Regions from separate parts of the Paraburkholderia sp. SIMBA_054 genome, predicted to be linked through region 2. Evidence: predicted binding sites of a transcription regulator. Region 2 holds the regulator's gene; the other holds the start of a gene.
The links. Region 2 encodes HrcA, which represses chaperone genes, less so after heat shock. Its sites were predicted from a motif close to TTAGCACTCNNNNNNNNNGAGTGCTAA; they were not measured.
Positions count from the first base shown of each region.

Region 1: a site for HrcA is predicted at 6,276-6,302, ahead of SB822_RS36275 (co-chaperone GroES). Genes of this name have one in related genera too.

Region 1 is NZ_JAWRXV010000039.1:92,266-99,701, forward strand. Features, by position in the region: gene SB822_RS36250 (hypothetical protein) at 56-1,468, opposite strand; gene SB822_RS36255 (rubredoxin) at 1,839-2,009, opposite strand; gene SB822_RS36260 (hydroxymethylpyrimidine/phosphomethylpyrimidine kinase) at 2,271-3,131, shown strand; gene cysC (adenylyl-sulfate kinase) at 3,495-4,094, shown strand; gene groL (chaperonin GroEL) at 4,228-5,868, opposite strand; gene SB822_RS36275 (co-chaperone GroES) at 5,912-6,202, opposite strand; partial or broken gene SB822_RS36280 (RNA-guided endonuclease InsQ/TnpB family protein) at 7,008-7,436, opposite strand, start outside.
Region 2 is NZ_JAWRXV010000030.1:107,303-114,738, reverse strand. Features, by position in the region: gene dnaJ (molecular chaperone DnaJ) at 1-29, opposite strand, end outside; gene dnaK (molecular chaperone DnaK) at 284-2,233, opposite strand; gene SB822_RS31575 (thioredoxin family protein) at 2,394-2,828, opposite strand; gene grpE (nucleotide exchange factor GrpE) at 2,846-3,448, opposite strand; gene SB822_RS31565 (hypothetical protein) at 3,796-3,957, shown strand; gene SB822_RS31560 (RNA-binding S4 domain-containing protein) at 3,929-4,336, opposite strand; gene hemH (ferrochelatase) at 4,412-5,482, opposite strand; gene hrcA (heat-inducible transcriptional repressor HrcA) at 5,632-6,651, opposite strand; gene SB822_RS31545 (hypothetical protein) at 6,650-6,925, shown strand; gene SB822_RS31540 (NAD kinase) at 6,933-7,436, shown strand, end outside.

The DNA of each region.
Region 1 (7,436 bases), on a different contig from region 2:
CAGCGATTGACATAGCTCGAAGGCGCCGCGCCGCCTCGCCCACCTGGACGGTTCGCTATGCGCCGCCGCCCTGTTCGATGGCGCGTGTGAGCGCGGCCAGCACGTTCGTCGCCGACTGAGGCGCGACGCCCGCCGCCACCTTGTGCAGCATCGCCCGCAACGCCTCGGCAGCGGTTTCGAGTGAACGCGCGTCGGGCGCTTCGACCACGATATGCGCGCGCACGGCAGGTGTCGACACGCCGGCATGCGCCCGGCGGCGCCACGCGAGACCCAATGCATCGGCGAGCAGCGCGACCTGGCCGAGGCCGAGCGCCGACGCAGCGGCGCCCAGACGATATGCCGCATCGCCCGCCTGCAGCGCGGCGCTGGGGTCGGCTTTCTGCGGATTGTCGGCGGCGCGCGCGTAATCCCTGAGCGCAGCGATCGCGGCGTCGGCGGTTTGCAAAAAGTCTTCGTACGCGTTGGCATTGACCGTCAGCACGCCGAGTTCGCGCGTCATCGCGACATGCGCCGCCAGCGTCTCGGCCTGGTGCGCGCCCGCTTCCCACAGCGCTTCCGATGCCTGCGTGCCAGCGATATGCCAGTCGACCGTCAGACCGTAGTCGCGCAGCAGTTCGACGTGCTCGGTATCTTCCGCGGCTGCGCCGAATAGCGCGTAATCGCGCCACAACAGCGCGAGCGTCGCGCGCACCAGCGAGCGCGGCGCAAGCGGAATGCCGAGTTCTTCATCGGCGAGCGCCATGTTGCAACGCGCATAGAAGCGCCGCGTGTCGACGTCTTCGACAGAACGGCCGGTCGCGCGCAACGCGCGCGAACACGCCAATGCGAGACGCCAGAAATCGTAGGGATCGGGACCTGACAGGTCGACGAGACATGCGTCGAGATCGTCGAGCGCTGCATTGACTGCGCCCGCCACTGCGCTCGTGCTGACATGGCCCTTCGAGCGCAGCACAGGCAGCAGCGCCTGCTCGTAGCGCGCCCGCAGGTGCGCCAGGCGCGCAGCCGATTGCGAACGCAGCGAAACGGGCGGAACGGGCCGGCCGGCGAGCGCGATGTCTTCGAACGTGATGCTGTAGCCAGGCGTGTGCTGCGCGATATGCGTGCTGAGCGCGCAGTAATGCGCGAAAAGCGAGCCCGAGCAGCCAAGCTCGCGTAGATTGCGTCGTTCTAGCGCCGCACGAAACGCACGCAACGCCGCGCCGAAAGTAGCGCGCGCAGCCGCCTCTTCGGCGAGACCGCTTGCAGCCATCGGCGAGACGAGCAGCAATGCATCGGTGAAACGGTGCGCGGCGAGCCAGCCTGCGTCGCGTAACGCGCGCCCGGCGATCAGCAGTTGCGCAGTCATGTCGCGCCGCTGCTCGAACGCGTCGAGCGCGTCGGCAATGGCCTGCTCCGCGGGACGGACGGCGCCGCCGCGGGGATTCGGTAAAGCGTCGAGCGTATCGGGCGATGCGGATCGAAGGGTCATGAGCAGGCTGCAGGAACGCCGGCGTGGTCAGGCGGCATCGATACTGCGCCACCGGAACTGCCGCTATGGCGAAAGTAGTGCAATTGCCGGGCCACCGACCGCATAGCCCCGAAACGGTGCCGCTTTCTCAGCTTACGACATGACGCCGGCGGTACCGCTCAAGTTCGCAACCTCGCGATACTGAAAGCGCCATGCTCACGAAACAGCACCTGCCAGACCACCGTGATAAATCGCGAGCAAAGCTCTGTGACGCGTTATCTTGCGACAGCGCATGCGCGCCGATGTTCCAACGCGCGCGCAATCGATTCATTTCGAATCGATCGACCTTGCGTGGCGGGCAAGGATAGCCGCCACCGCCAAGGTGGATCGATCAGATCTGCACCATCTCGAAGTCTTCCTTGCGCGCGCCGCACTCGGGACAGGTCCAATTGATGGGAACATCTTCCCAGCGCGTGCCCGGCGCGATTCCTTCCTCTGGCAGACCAGCTTCTTCGTCATAAATCCAGCCGCAGATCAGGCACATCCAGCTCTTATATTCCATTCTTGAGTCGCGTCGAAAAGTCCGGGGAAACGGGAGCCATGATGGTACCGTGTTGCCGCCCCGATGCCTAGCGGATGCGGGGTCCGAGCGGTCGTCCGCGACACTTTGCGGCGTTATGTGTGACCGGACCCGCGGACAGATGCGAAAAAATGCCTCGCACGCGTATAAGGCCGCATAATTGAGCCGTCTGTGTGGGCTCTCGGGCGCATCGCGCGCCGGCTGTGACCCACGAACATTTCGCTCATCGACCACAAAAATTTCATGGCCAGCAACACCCCTCCGATCGTTCTCACCTTCGGCCTGTCCGACCCGACGGGCGGCGCCGGATTGCAAGCCGACCTGATGACACTTGCCAGCATGGGTTGCCACGGCGTGTCCGTGCTGACCGGCTACACGGTGCGCGACTCGGCGAGCTGCGACGAGGTCACCGGGCTTGACCCCGAAGTCGTGGCGACCCAGGCGAGGATGCTGCTCGAGGATATGCCCATCGCCGCCTTCAAGGTCGGCGCCGCCACGCGCGCGGAAGTGGTCAGCGCGATCGCCGAAGTGGTCGCCGATTACGACGACATCCCGCTTATCCTCGCGCCTGACTTCACGCTCGACGACGAGCATGTGCTCGCCGCCGACGAGCTGCGTGAAGCCATCGCCGATCTGCTCGCGCCGCAAACCACGCTGCTCGTCGCGGACACGACCGCCCTGCTCGCGCTCGCGCAGCCGGACGGCGACGCCGAAGCGCCGAGCCTCGACGCCGCGATCTCACATCTGCTGTCGCAAGGTTGCGAATACATCCTGTCGACGGAAACGGGCACGCATCGGCTCGTCAACACGCTGTTCAGCGAAGACGGCCAGTTGCGGCAGGACATGTGGGACCGTGGGCAGCAGCGGATCATGGGCATCACCGATACGCTCGGCGCCGCGATTGCCGCGCTGCTGGCTAACGGCCAGGAACCGGCCGAGGCGGTCCGTGAAGCACAGGAGTATCTGTTCCAGGCGATGCAGGCTGCGTTTCGACCGGGGATGGGGGCTTATCTTCCGGATCGTTTTTTCTGGGCGAGAAGCAGCGATGATGAGGTGCCGCTGGGCGGCGGGTCGGACGCGTCGCCGGGTGAAGCGCGGCACTAAATCCTGCGGCGCACGCGACGTTACGCAGCGCCGTGAGAATCGTTCCAGTCAAGCGTTAATTCGCAAATCACGTATTACAGCAGTAATTATCTGTTACAGCAGTCCTATTTCTTAGATACTACAATTACGGATTGTAATTATTTCCGCTGTCTGTTGAAGCCTCGTTCGACGCCAGTCGCCAAGGCGGCCCAACGGCAGACCGTCGAGCCCCTGACGGAAACATACGGACAATCCGAATTGGACGAACTTCATCCCAGCGCCGCGGCCGTCGCTTCCGAGCCGCGTGCCCACTGCGCCCAAACCAGCGCGCCAAATGGTCGCGCCGCTCGTGATGAGCAGGACGGCCGCCCGTCCGTCGAGCGCATTCAGCCGTTTGTACAACGCTTGAACGGCACCATCACCGGCCGCGACCGCGCATTGATGCTCGGGCACAGGCCCGTTACCGTATGGCTCACGGGCTTGTCGGGCGCCGGCAAATCGACGATCGCGTTCCGACTGGAGCGCGAACTGATGTCGATGGGACACGCGTGCTACGTGCTCGACGGCGACAACGTCCGCCACGGCCTGACAAGCGATCTCAGCTTTTCGAAAGAAGACCGGCGAGAGAACATCCGCCGGGTCGCGCACGTCGCGCAATTGATGAACGACGCGGGGCTGATCGTAATCGCCGCGCTGATTTCGCCGATGGGTGATGACAGAGCAATGGCCCGCGGCATCATCGGAACCGACAGTTTTGTCGAGACTTATGTGTCCGCTTCAGCAAACGATTGCGCGAAGCGTGATCCCAAAGGGCTGTATGCGAAGGCCCAGGCGGGAACCATCACTTCATTCACGGGCGTGTCCGCGCCCTATGAACCACCGCCGAATCCCGAACTGCTCATCGACACGACCACGCTGACAGAAGCGGATAGCGTGTCACGCGTGCTCGATCATTTGCGCCAACACTTTCTGCTGCAACGCTGAACGCTTCGCATGCATGCCTGCTAGCTAAAACTGAAGGACCAAAAGAAAAACCCGCATTTCTGCGGGTTTTTCTTTTGGCATGAGAAGCGCACCTCACGGCGCGCCTCTCACATGCATTCCAGTTACCCGGAAATTACATGTCCATGCCCATGCCGCCCATGCCACCGGGCATGCCACCACCCATCGGTGCGTCTTCCTTCGGCAGTTCGCAGACAGCTGCGTCCGTCGTCAGCAGCAGGCCAGCAACGGAAGCTGCGTTCTGCAGTGCCGTACGCGTCACCTTGGTCGGGTCGACAACACCGGCTTCCACCAGGTCACCGTACTCGCCCGTTGCTGCGTTGTAGCCGTAGTTGCCCGTGCCTGCTGCAACTGCTGCCACCACGACGCTGGCTTCTTCGCCGCCGTTCGTGACGATCTGGCGCAGCGGCTCTTCCATTGCGCGCAGAACGATCTTGATACCTGCGTCCTGATCAGGGTTGTCACCCTTCACGCTACCGATTGCGCTGCGTGCGCGGATCAGCGCGACGCCGCCGCCAGCCACGATGCCTTCTTCCACAGCTGCGCGCGTTGCGTGCAGTGCGTCTTCGACACGTGCCTTCTTTTCCTTCATTTCAACTTCGGTCGCTGCGCCAACCTTGATCACTGCAACACCGCCAGCCAGCTTGGCCACGCGCTCTTGCAGCTTTTCACGGTCGTAGTCCGACGTCGCTTCTTCGATTTGCGTGCGAACCTGCTTCACGCGCGCTTCGATGCTTGCTGCTTCGCCAGCGCCGTCGATGATCGTCGTGTTTTCCTTGCCCACTTCGATACGCTTCGCTTGACCGAGTTCGTTCAGCGTAGCCTTTTCGAGCGTCAGGCCGGTTTCTTCAGCGATGACCTGACCACCCGTCAGGATCGCGATGTCTTCCAGCATCGCCTTGCGACGGTCGCCGAAGCCCGGAGCCTTGACAGCCACCGTCTTCAGGATGCCGCGGATGTTATTGACGACCAGCGTAGCCAGTGCTTCGCCTTCGACGTCTTCAGCGATGATCAGCAGCGGACGGCCAGCCTTCGCGACCTGTTCCAGAATCGGCAGCAGATCACGGATGTTCGACACCTTCTTGTCATGCAGCAGCACGAACGGGTTTTCGAGAACGGCGACCTGCTTGTCCGGGTTGTTGATGAAGTACGGCGACAGGTAGCCGCGGTCGAATTGCATACCTTCGACAACGTCCAGCTCGTCTTGCAGCGACTTGCCGTCTTCGACGGTGATGACGCCTTCCTTGCCGACCTTGTCCATCGCTTCAGCGATGCGATCGCCGATCGACGTGTCGCTGTTCGCCGAGATCGCGCCGACCTGTGCGATTTCCTTGTTGGTCGTGCAGGGCTTGCTGATCTTGCGCAGCTCTTCGATTGCTGCTGCGACGGCCTTGTCGATGCCGCGCTTCAGGTCCATCGGGTTCATGCCCGATGCGACGTACTTCATGCCTTCACGAACGATCGACTGGGCCAGAACCGTTGCCGTCGTCGTGCCGTCACCGGCGTTGTCGCTGGTCTTGGAAGCAACTTCCTTGACCATTTGCGCGCCCATGTTCTGGAGCTTGTCCTTCAGCTCGATTTCCTTCGCGACGGAAACACCGTCCTTCGTGACCGTCGGGCCGCCGAAGCTGCGTTCGAGAACAACGTTACGGCCCTTGGGACCCAGCGTGACCTTCACTGCGTTGGCGAGAATGTTCACGCCTTCAACCATCTTGGCACGGGCGGAATCGCCGAACACGACGTCTTTAGCTGCCATCTTCTAACTCCTTGAATTCTTGAGAATGAACCGGGACAAGTGATTACTTGTTGACAACGGCCATGATGTCTTCTTCGCGCATCACCAGCAGTTCGTTGCCGTCGACCTTGACGGTCTGGCCTGCGTACTTGCCGAACAGGACGCGATCGCCGACCTTGACGTCGAGCGCGATCAGGGCGCCCTTGTCGTCACGCTTGCCCGGGCCGACAGCCAGGATTTCGCCTTGATCCGGCTTTTCTGCTGCGGCTTCGGGGATCACGATGCCCGACGCGGTCTTGGTTTCCTGATCCAGACGCTTGACGATCACGCGATCATGCAAAGGACGAAGGTTCATGGATAGATCCTCTCTTGATTGGGACTGAAGAACGCTGAGGTATGCCGGCTGGCGCCGCCAACCAGCGGAGTTGTTAGCACTCTCGTGCGGTGAGTGCTAATTATATGGACGAGGGATTACAAATTCAAGAAGAGACGTTGGAAGAGTCGAGATCCGCTTAACTTTGAACTTTGTTCACTTAAGTTTGAACCTTGCACCGCAGCAGAACTCCGACGAATCGGAATAATCTCCTTTTAAAACATCAACCTACCTACATCACGGGCCGACTTCGAGTTGACCTTCGCCCGCTCGCAATCCCGCCTCTCACCGCCCAAGTGCGTCGGGCAACTCAGACAATCGTTGCATTAGGGGAATCCCTGGCAAACGGACTGGCTACGCAAATAGCACCCACGTCCGGCGCGAGCATTGGCCCGTTGTCGACATTTTCTTGCCCACGCAACGTTTCGCACTACCCGCGTCGGGACCTTGGCTACGGCCCCGATCGCACGCGCCCCACTGCGTATCGGATCATCGAGCGCCTTGATCGCGGCATCGAGACACGCACAGTACGGGTCCTGATGGATATCTGGGGAGCTCACACGTGGCCGCTCGAGGTGCAAACTGGGGCCACAGCACGAGGCAGATTCCGACGCGCTTTGCCGAGAGCTGACGATACGCTATCCGGAGCTCGAGCAGTTTGTTCGTGACCGTCTCGACGACATCGTTCGTGCGACCGGTTCGGCAAACCACGCTTCAGCGCAGAGCTTCATCGGTCGCCTGCCTTCAAGAAACCTCGAATTTGCCCGCTACCTTGCACATGCCCGCTCTAAGCTGTCTGCACATTTCTGTGCACATCTCGCTTTTTCTGCTTCACCGAGACCGGTTTCACTGATGCCGAGGCGCCAGCCAGAGCCTTCCTCTCCACAGACTGCAACGCCAGAGCTTGGCGCCGAATGTTGATGGCCGCGTTCAGGTCGTGGTTCATCTTTAAACCGCAGCTGCACGACAGCACGCGGTCGCGCAGCGTGATTTCGTGAATCGTCCCGCATCCCGAACACGTCTTGCTGCTCGGATAAAAGCGGTCGATCACGATCACCTGTGCGCCGGTCATTGCGGCCTTGTATTCCAGTTGACGACGGAATTCGGAGAACCCGGCATCGGCGATCGAGCGCGCCAGAGAGCCATTGCGCAGCATTCCCGACACGTTCAAATCCTCAATGCCGATCGTTGAGTAGTTCGTCGCGAGTGTCGTCGT
Region 2 (7,436 bases):
AGAATCTCGTAGTAATCCCGTTTCGCCATATCGGTTCAACGCCATCCGCGCGATGCGGCGCGGCGGCTCCTCTTGAATGCTGGAGTCTCGCGACTCGTAAGGCTCTGGCCTCGACCGCAATTACGGGTCAAAAGCCGCGCCCTCCATAAAACAAATGTGCCCGGAGAGCCGAAAGGCTCGCCAGGCGCGTGATCGGTTCAGACGCCATGGAGGCGCTCAACCCTTTGCAGCCGGGCTGCGCACGGATGACATGCGCAGCCTTGCGGTCAGATAGCAACCCGGCTTAGTCCTTCTTTACTTCCTTGAACTCGGCGTCGACGACGTCGTCGGCCTGCTGGCTTTGGCCGGCCGCTGCTTCCGCACCGGCTGCGCCCGCACCTGCCGCGCCCGCTGCACCTTGCGCCTGCATGTCGGCGTACATCTTTTCGCCGAGCTTCTGCGAGGCCGTTGCAACCGTCTCGATCTTCGCTTCGATCGCAGCCTTGTCGCTCGAACCGCTCTTCAGCGTTTCTTCGAGGTCCTTCAGCGCGGCTTCGATCTTTTCCTTCTCGCCCGCGTCCAGCTTGTCGCCGTACTCGGTGAGCGCCTTCTTCGTGCTGTGCACCAGCGCATCGCCCTGGTTGCGGGCGTCGGCCAGTTCACGCAGCTTGTGATCTTCTTCCGCGTTCGCTTCCGCGTCCTTCACCATCTTTTCGATTTCGGCTTCGGTCAGACCCGAGTTCGCCTTGATCGTGATGCGGTTTTCCTTGCCCGTCGCCTTGTCCTTCGCGCCGACGTGCAGAATGCCGTTCGCGTCGATGTCGAAGCTCACTTCGATCTGCGGCACGCCACGCGGTGCGGGCGGAATGCCTTCCAGATTGAACTCGCCCAGCAGCTTGTTGCCCGCTGCCATTTCGCGCTCGCCCTGGAACACCTTGATCGTCACGGCGCCCTGATTGTCGTCCGCCGTCGAGTACACCTGAGCGTGCTTCGTCGGGATCGTGGTGTTCTTGTTGATCATCTTCGTCATCACGCCGCCGAGCGTTTCAATGCCCAGTGACAGCGGCGTCACGTCCAGCAGCAGCACGTCCTTGCGGTCGCCCGACAGCACCTGGCCCTGGATCGCCGCGCCGACAGCAACGGCTTCGTCCGGGTTCACGTCACGGCGCGGTTCCTTGCCAAAGAATTCCTTGACCTTCTCCTGCACCTTCGGCATACGCGTCTGGCCGCCGACGAGAATCACGTCGTCGATGTCGCTCACCTTCACGCCTGCGTCCTTGATCGCGACGCGGCACGGTTCGATCGTGCGCTCGATCAGGTCCTCGACCAGCGCTTCCAGCTTGGCGCGCGTGATCTTCAGGTTCAAGTGCTTCGGACCCGATGCGTCCGCCGTGATGTACGGCAGGTTGATTTCCGTCTGCTGACCCGACGACAGTTCGATCTTCGCCTTTTCAGCCGCTTCCTTCAGGCGTTGCAGCGCGAGCACGTCCTTCGACAGATCGACGCCTTGCTCTTTCTTGAACTCGCCGATGATGTAGTCGATGATGCGCTGGTCGAAGTCTTCACCGCCGAGGAACGTGTCACCGTTCGTCGACAGCACTTCGAACTGCATTTCGCCGTCGACGTCCGCGATTTCGATGATCGAGATGTCGAACGTGCCGCCGCCCAGGTCGAACACCGCAATCTTGCGGTCGCCCTTTTCGGCTTTGTCGAGGCCGAAGGCGAGCGCAGCAGCCGTCGGTTCGTTGATGATCCGCTTCACTTCCAGACCGGCAATGCGGCCTGCATCTTTCGTGGCTTGACGCTGGCTGTCGTTGAAGTACGCGGGAACCGTGATCACAGCTTCCGTGACTTCCTCGCCGAGGTAGTCTTCAGCCGTCTTCTTCATCTTGCGCAGCACTTCCGCCGAGATCTGCGACGGCGCGAGCTTTTGCCCATGCGCTTCGACCCAGGCATCGCCGTTGTCGTGCTTGACGATCTTGTAGGGCATCAGGCCGATGTCCTTTTGCACTTCTTTTTCTTCGAAGCGGCGGCCGATCAGGCGCTTGACCGCATACAGCGTGTTACGCGGATTGGTGACCGACTGACGCTTGGCGGGCGCGCCGACGAGGACTTCGTTGTCGTCCATGTAAGCGATGATCGACGGCGTGGTGCGCGCACCTTCCGAGTTCTCGATCACCTTGACCTGATTGCCTTCCATCAGCGCCACGCACGAATTCGTGGTGCCGAGGTCGATGCCGATGATTTTGCCCATTTTTACTAATCTCCTGACTTTGATCGCTGCGGGCATCGCTGGCTGGCCGATCCGGCCACCGGGCGTCCCGCCCTGAAATTCATCCTGCACTCAACATAAGTGCAGTCGCATCGTTTTCAAGACCCTTAATGCGATGCGGTCATTAAATTTTTTCAATCGACTAGCCGCCGATTGCGTCTTCGCCACTCGCTCCGACGCCGGCCGCCCCTACCGCAGCCGCGCGGATTTTCTCACGCGCCGCGGCGACGGCCGCTTCGAATTGTGCCAGCCCATGCCAGCCCGTCGCCCGCCCGAGACGCTTGCCCCGGTGAAAGAAGAACCACGTCGGCACGCCATGCAGCTGGAAGCGCCGGCCCAGCTCGCGATGCTCGTACACATTGCTGTGAAACCAGCGCAGCCCGAGCGCGCGGATCGCGTCCGGCTGCGCGAGCATCGCCTTCTTCGCGATTTCGCAGTTGAAGCAGTCCAGCCCCCAGAAGAACACCACGGCCAGGTCGTCGCCCACCGACTGAATGCCGGCGTCGAAGGTATCTGCCGTGAGTACCTGCATGTCGAAGTCCGCGAACGCAGTGCTGTCGACGGGAATGCCGGCCATGGCGGTGCGAGCGCCGCTTACTTCGGCGCCGCGACCGTGACCAGCGCCGGACGCAGCACGCGGTCGGCGATCACATAGCCCTTTTGCAGCACGGCGACCACAGTGTTCGGCTCCTGGTCGGCCGGGACCATCGAAATGGCCTGATGGCGATGCGGATCGAACTTCTCGCCAACGGGATTGAGAGCAACAACCTTGCCCCTCTCCAGCGCGCCCGTCAGCTGGCGCAGCGTCAGCTCGACGCCTTCGCGGACCTTCACGAGATCGTCGGAGGAGTGCGTGACGGCAGCTTCGAGGCTGTCGACGACGGGCAGCAGATGTTCGGCAAAGCTCTCGATGGCGAACTTGTGCGCCTTCGCGACGTCTTCCTGACCGCGGCGGCGAACGTTCTCCGTCTCCGCTTTGGCGCGCAGGAAGTTTTCCTGCATTTCGGCCAGCTTCGCCTGCGTTTCGGCCAGCGCGGCTTCGACGCCAGACGTTTCGGCTTGCTGTGCGCCGGCAGTTGCGTCGGGCTGTTGCGCCTGAGCCTGCGGCTCGCCCGATGCGGCCTCTGCGGCCTGGCGCGCGACTTCGTCGGCGGGCGTGGGATTCTGGCTCGTCGGATTCTCTTGCGTGTTTTCCATGTCGCTGAAATTCAAATAGATATGGCCAAGAAACGGCGGCAGTTTAACGGGACTCGCGCGATGAGCGTGGTGCCGATACAACATGCCGGCCGCGCATCAACGGTCCAAGTAAGGGTGCGTACGCCGTATTTCAAGGCTCCCGCCGATGCTTTTTGCACCTTGCAGGGGCCCGGAAATCTGGCCTAACAAGCATTTCGAGCGCGACATCATATTGAGATTGAGCGCGCTGCGCGAGTGTCTTAAACTCAACTAAAGCGTCCGAAAAGGCACGTTAACCCTAATCTGACGTACGGCTTACTACCAGCTGAATCGCCCGTTTCCGCTTGCAATCTCCATGGGGGAGTACCGTGAAACTGACCTTCGCTATATCGGTGGTCGCATTGGTACTCATCGCAGGCACCACGACCATCTGCATGTCGGGCGTCGTCAACGAACACACCACCGAATATGGTGGCGTTCATGCGACGATGGAACAGCTGTTCAACCCTCACGCGAAAATTTGTCCATGACGCGCCGGTCGCGCTTGGTCGGCCGCCCTTGCAATTCGGCGGCTGGCTCGCGATAGGTCTTGCGCCGCTCGTTCTCCTGCTGGCGTTTCTGCCTGCCCTCTTCGGTTTCCACGTAAAGCGTCTGCGCGACGCTCGCTGGCCCGCGCACGTCGCACACGCCGAGCACCTGGATCTGCCACACAATCCGTTCGATCTCGATCTCGACCAGATCGCCGACCCGCACATCTTTGGCCGGCTTCACCGTCGCGCCGCCGATCCGCACCCGGCCCTTCTCGACGGCATCGGTTGCCAGCGAACGCGTCTTGAAGAAGCGCGCCGCCCACAGCCATTTGTCGATGCGCAAACGAGCGCCCGGTTCGGTAGAAATCTTGTAGTTCATCAGTCCTTCTTCAGGCGCTTCCAGACGCCATGAGCCGATACACGAATGCAGATTGCATGCCGGATACGGAAAAATTCACGCAACGGACGCGCTTTGCGGCGCGCTCACCTGCACCGGCCAGCCTTGCAGATGCTGCGCGACGATCTCGCCGAGCGCCGCGATCCACGCGGACGACGCGTTCAGGCAGGGAATGGCGTGAAAAACTTTCCCACCCGCGTGCACGAATTCGTCGCGCACTTCCATGCCGATTTCCTCGATCGTCTCCAGACAATCCGCCGTAAAGCCCGGACAGAACACGTCCGCGCGATGCACACCCGCCGCGCCGAGCTCCTTGAGCGTCGGCGCCGTATAAGGCTGCAGCCATTCGGCCTTACCGAAGCGCGACTGAAACGTCACGCGGCATTCCACAGTTGTGAGCCCGAGCGCGTGCATCAGCAGCGACGCCGTCTGCTGACATTGCTCGTGATACGGATCGCCTAAGTCGAGCGTGCGCTTGGGCACGCCGTGAAAGCTCAGCACCAGCTTGTCGCCCGCCGCGAAGTCCGGGCGGCCGTGCGCATGCCAGTAATGGTTCACCTGCGCCGCGAGCGCCGCGATATAGGCGGGATGATCCGCGTACTGGCGAACGGTGCGGATTTCCGGCTGGTTGCGCATCCGCTTGAGCGCGGCGAACGCGTCGTCGAAAGCCGTGGCCGTGGTCGACGACGAATACTGCGGATACATCGGCATCAGCAGGATGCGTTCGGCGCCCGCCAGCTTCAGCTGGTTGAGCATGGCGGGAATGCCGGGCGTGCCATAGCGCATCGCGTAGTCGACGATCACCGTGTAGTCGTTCAGGTGCAGCAGATGCCGCAACCCTTCCACCTGCTTTTCCGTATGCACGCGCAGCGGCGAGCCTTCAGGCATCCACACGGCCGCGTACTTCTTCGCCGAGGCGACGCCGCGAAAGGGCAGGATCGACAGACGCAGGATGATTTGCCACACGAACGACGGAATCTCGACCACGCGCGGATCGGACAGAAACTGCGCGAGATAGCGCCGGACGGCGCGAGGCGTCGGCGCATCGGGCGTGCCGAGATTGATCAGCAACACGGCGACACGATGTGCCGCAGCATTCTGCGAGGGCCGCTCGAGGTCGAAGCGCATAGGCAAAGGGAAGAGCCGTGCAAGCGCGCGGCACGTAATGAATCGGGAAGCCCATTATAGCGGCGCGGTCTGCCGCCGATACCTGGCCGTTCGGCCAATTGGCACGGCGAAAAACGCCGCGCATGATGAACACCATGCCGAGCTCGACGCTACCCTTGGCTGAGCGTCATCGAAAGCAGGCGCGCGGTGATGTCGACGATGGGAATCACGCGGTTGTAGGCCATGCGCGTCGGGCCGATCACGCCGAGCGTGCCCACTATCTTGCCGTTCACTTCATACGGCGCGGTCACCACGCTCATTTCCTCGATCGGGACGAGGTTCGACTCGCCGCCAATGAAAATCTGCACGCCTTGCGCGTGGCTCGACACATCGAGCAACTGAAGGAGACTCGTCTTTTGATCGAATATATCGAACAGCTTGCGCAGCCGCGCCATGTCCGACGAAAGGTCGGCCACTTCGAGCAGATTGCGCTCGCCGGAAATCAGCACGGTTTCGCCTGTATCGGTGATGTCCGTGCTCGCGGTGACGGCTGCGTGCATCAGCGTCGTCATGTCGCCGCGCAGTTCGTCGATTTCTTCGCGCAGACGCAGGCGCACCTCGTCGAACGACAGGCCCGCGAAGTGCGCGTTGATGTAGTTGGCTGCCTCGGTGAGCTGCGACGGCGAGAAATCGCGCTGCGTCGCCATGATGCGGTTCTGTACGTCGCCTTCCGGCGTCACGATGATCAGCAGGATGCGCTTGTCGGACAGGCGCAGAAATTCGATCTGCTTGAACACGTGGCTGCGGCGCGGCGTCAGGATCACGCCCGCGAACTGCGACAGGTTGGACAGCACGCTCGCGGCGGCCGCGACCACCTTCTGCGGCTCGCCCGGCTGCAGCGTGGTCTTCACCGCGCGCATCACGGCGTCCTCGTCGGCGGCCGACTCGACGGTGAGCATCGTGTCGACGAAAAGCCGGTAGCCTCGCGGCGTGGGAATGCGTCCCGCCGACGTATGCGGACTGATGACGAGCCCCAGCTCCTCCAGATCGGACATCACGTTGCGGATCGTCGCCGGGCTCAGTTCGAGCCCGGAGTACCGCGAAAGCGTGCGCGAGCCGACCGGCTGACCTTCGGCGATATACCGCTCGATCAGCGTTTTCAGAAGGGTTTGTGCGCGAGGATCTAGCATGGCGAAAAATTTTAGCGTAACCACCGCATCGCGGCGAGCGCGCGGCGGCACGCGGCGCGGCGGCTTGACAGCCGTGCGCGCCCTGCGCGGCACCCCGCCCGCGCACAAGCCGCATCGCATGGATCCAGACAGTCGTCACATCTGTCATGAGGACTTCACCATTCTAACGACAATCGGGCGAAGGCTGGCCGGCATCGCGCGGCCGTCGCGTGTCAGCCCCGACGGGCGTGGCGCCGCCTTCGACGGTTCTTTTCACGTCGCACCTATGGTGTAATGCCGGCATGCAAGCTAACAGCCAGTTCAAGACCGTTGCGCTCGTCGGGCGCAGCAATACGCCGGGCATCGGGGAACCGCTGACCGCGCTCGCCGCGTGCATCGGGAAGCTCGGCTTCGACGTCGTGTTCGAGGCGGAAACCGCGCAGGAAATCGGCGCGACGCAATGGCCTGCGCTGCGCGTGGCAGAAATCGGCGCGCGCGCGGACGTTGCCATCGTGCTCGGCGGCGACGGCACAATGCTGGGCATCGGCCGGCAACTGGCGCCGTACAGGACGCCGCTGATCGGCATCAATCACGGGCGGCTGGGCTTCATCACCGACATCCCGTTCACCGACATGCGCGAGATCATTCCGCAGATGCTGTCGGGCACCTTCGAGCGCGAAGAGCGCACGCTGCTTGAATCGCGGATCATGCGCGACGGCCAGCCCATTTACCATGCGCTCGCCTTCAACGACGTCGTCGTGAACCGTTCGGGCTTTTCGGGCATGGCGGAACTGCGCGTTTCCGTG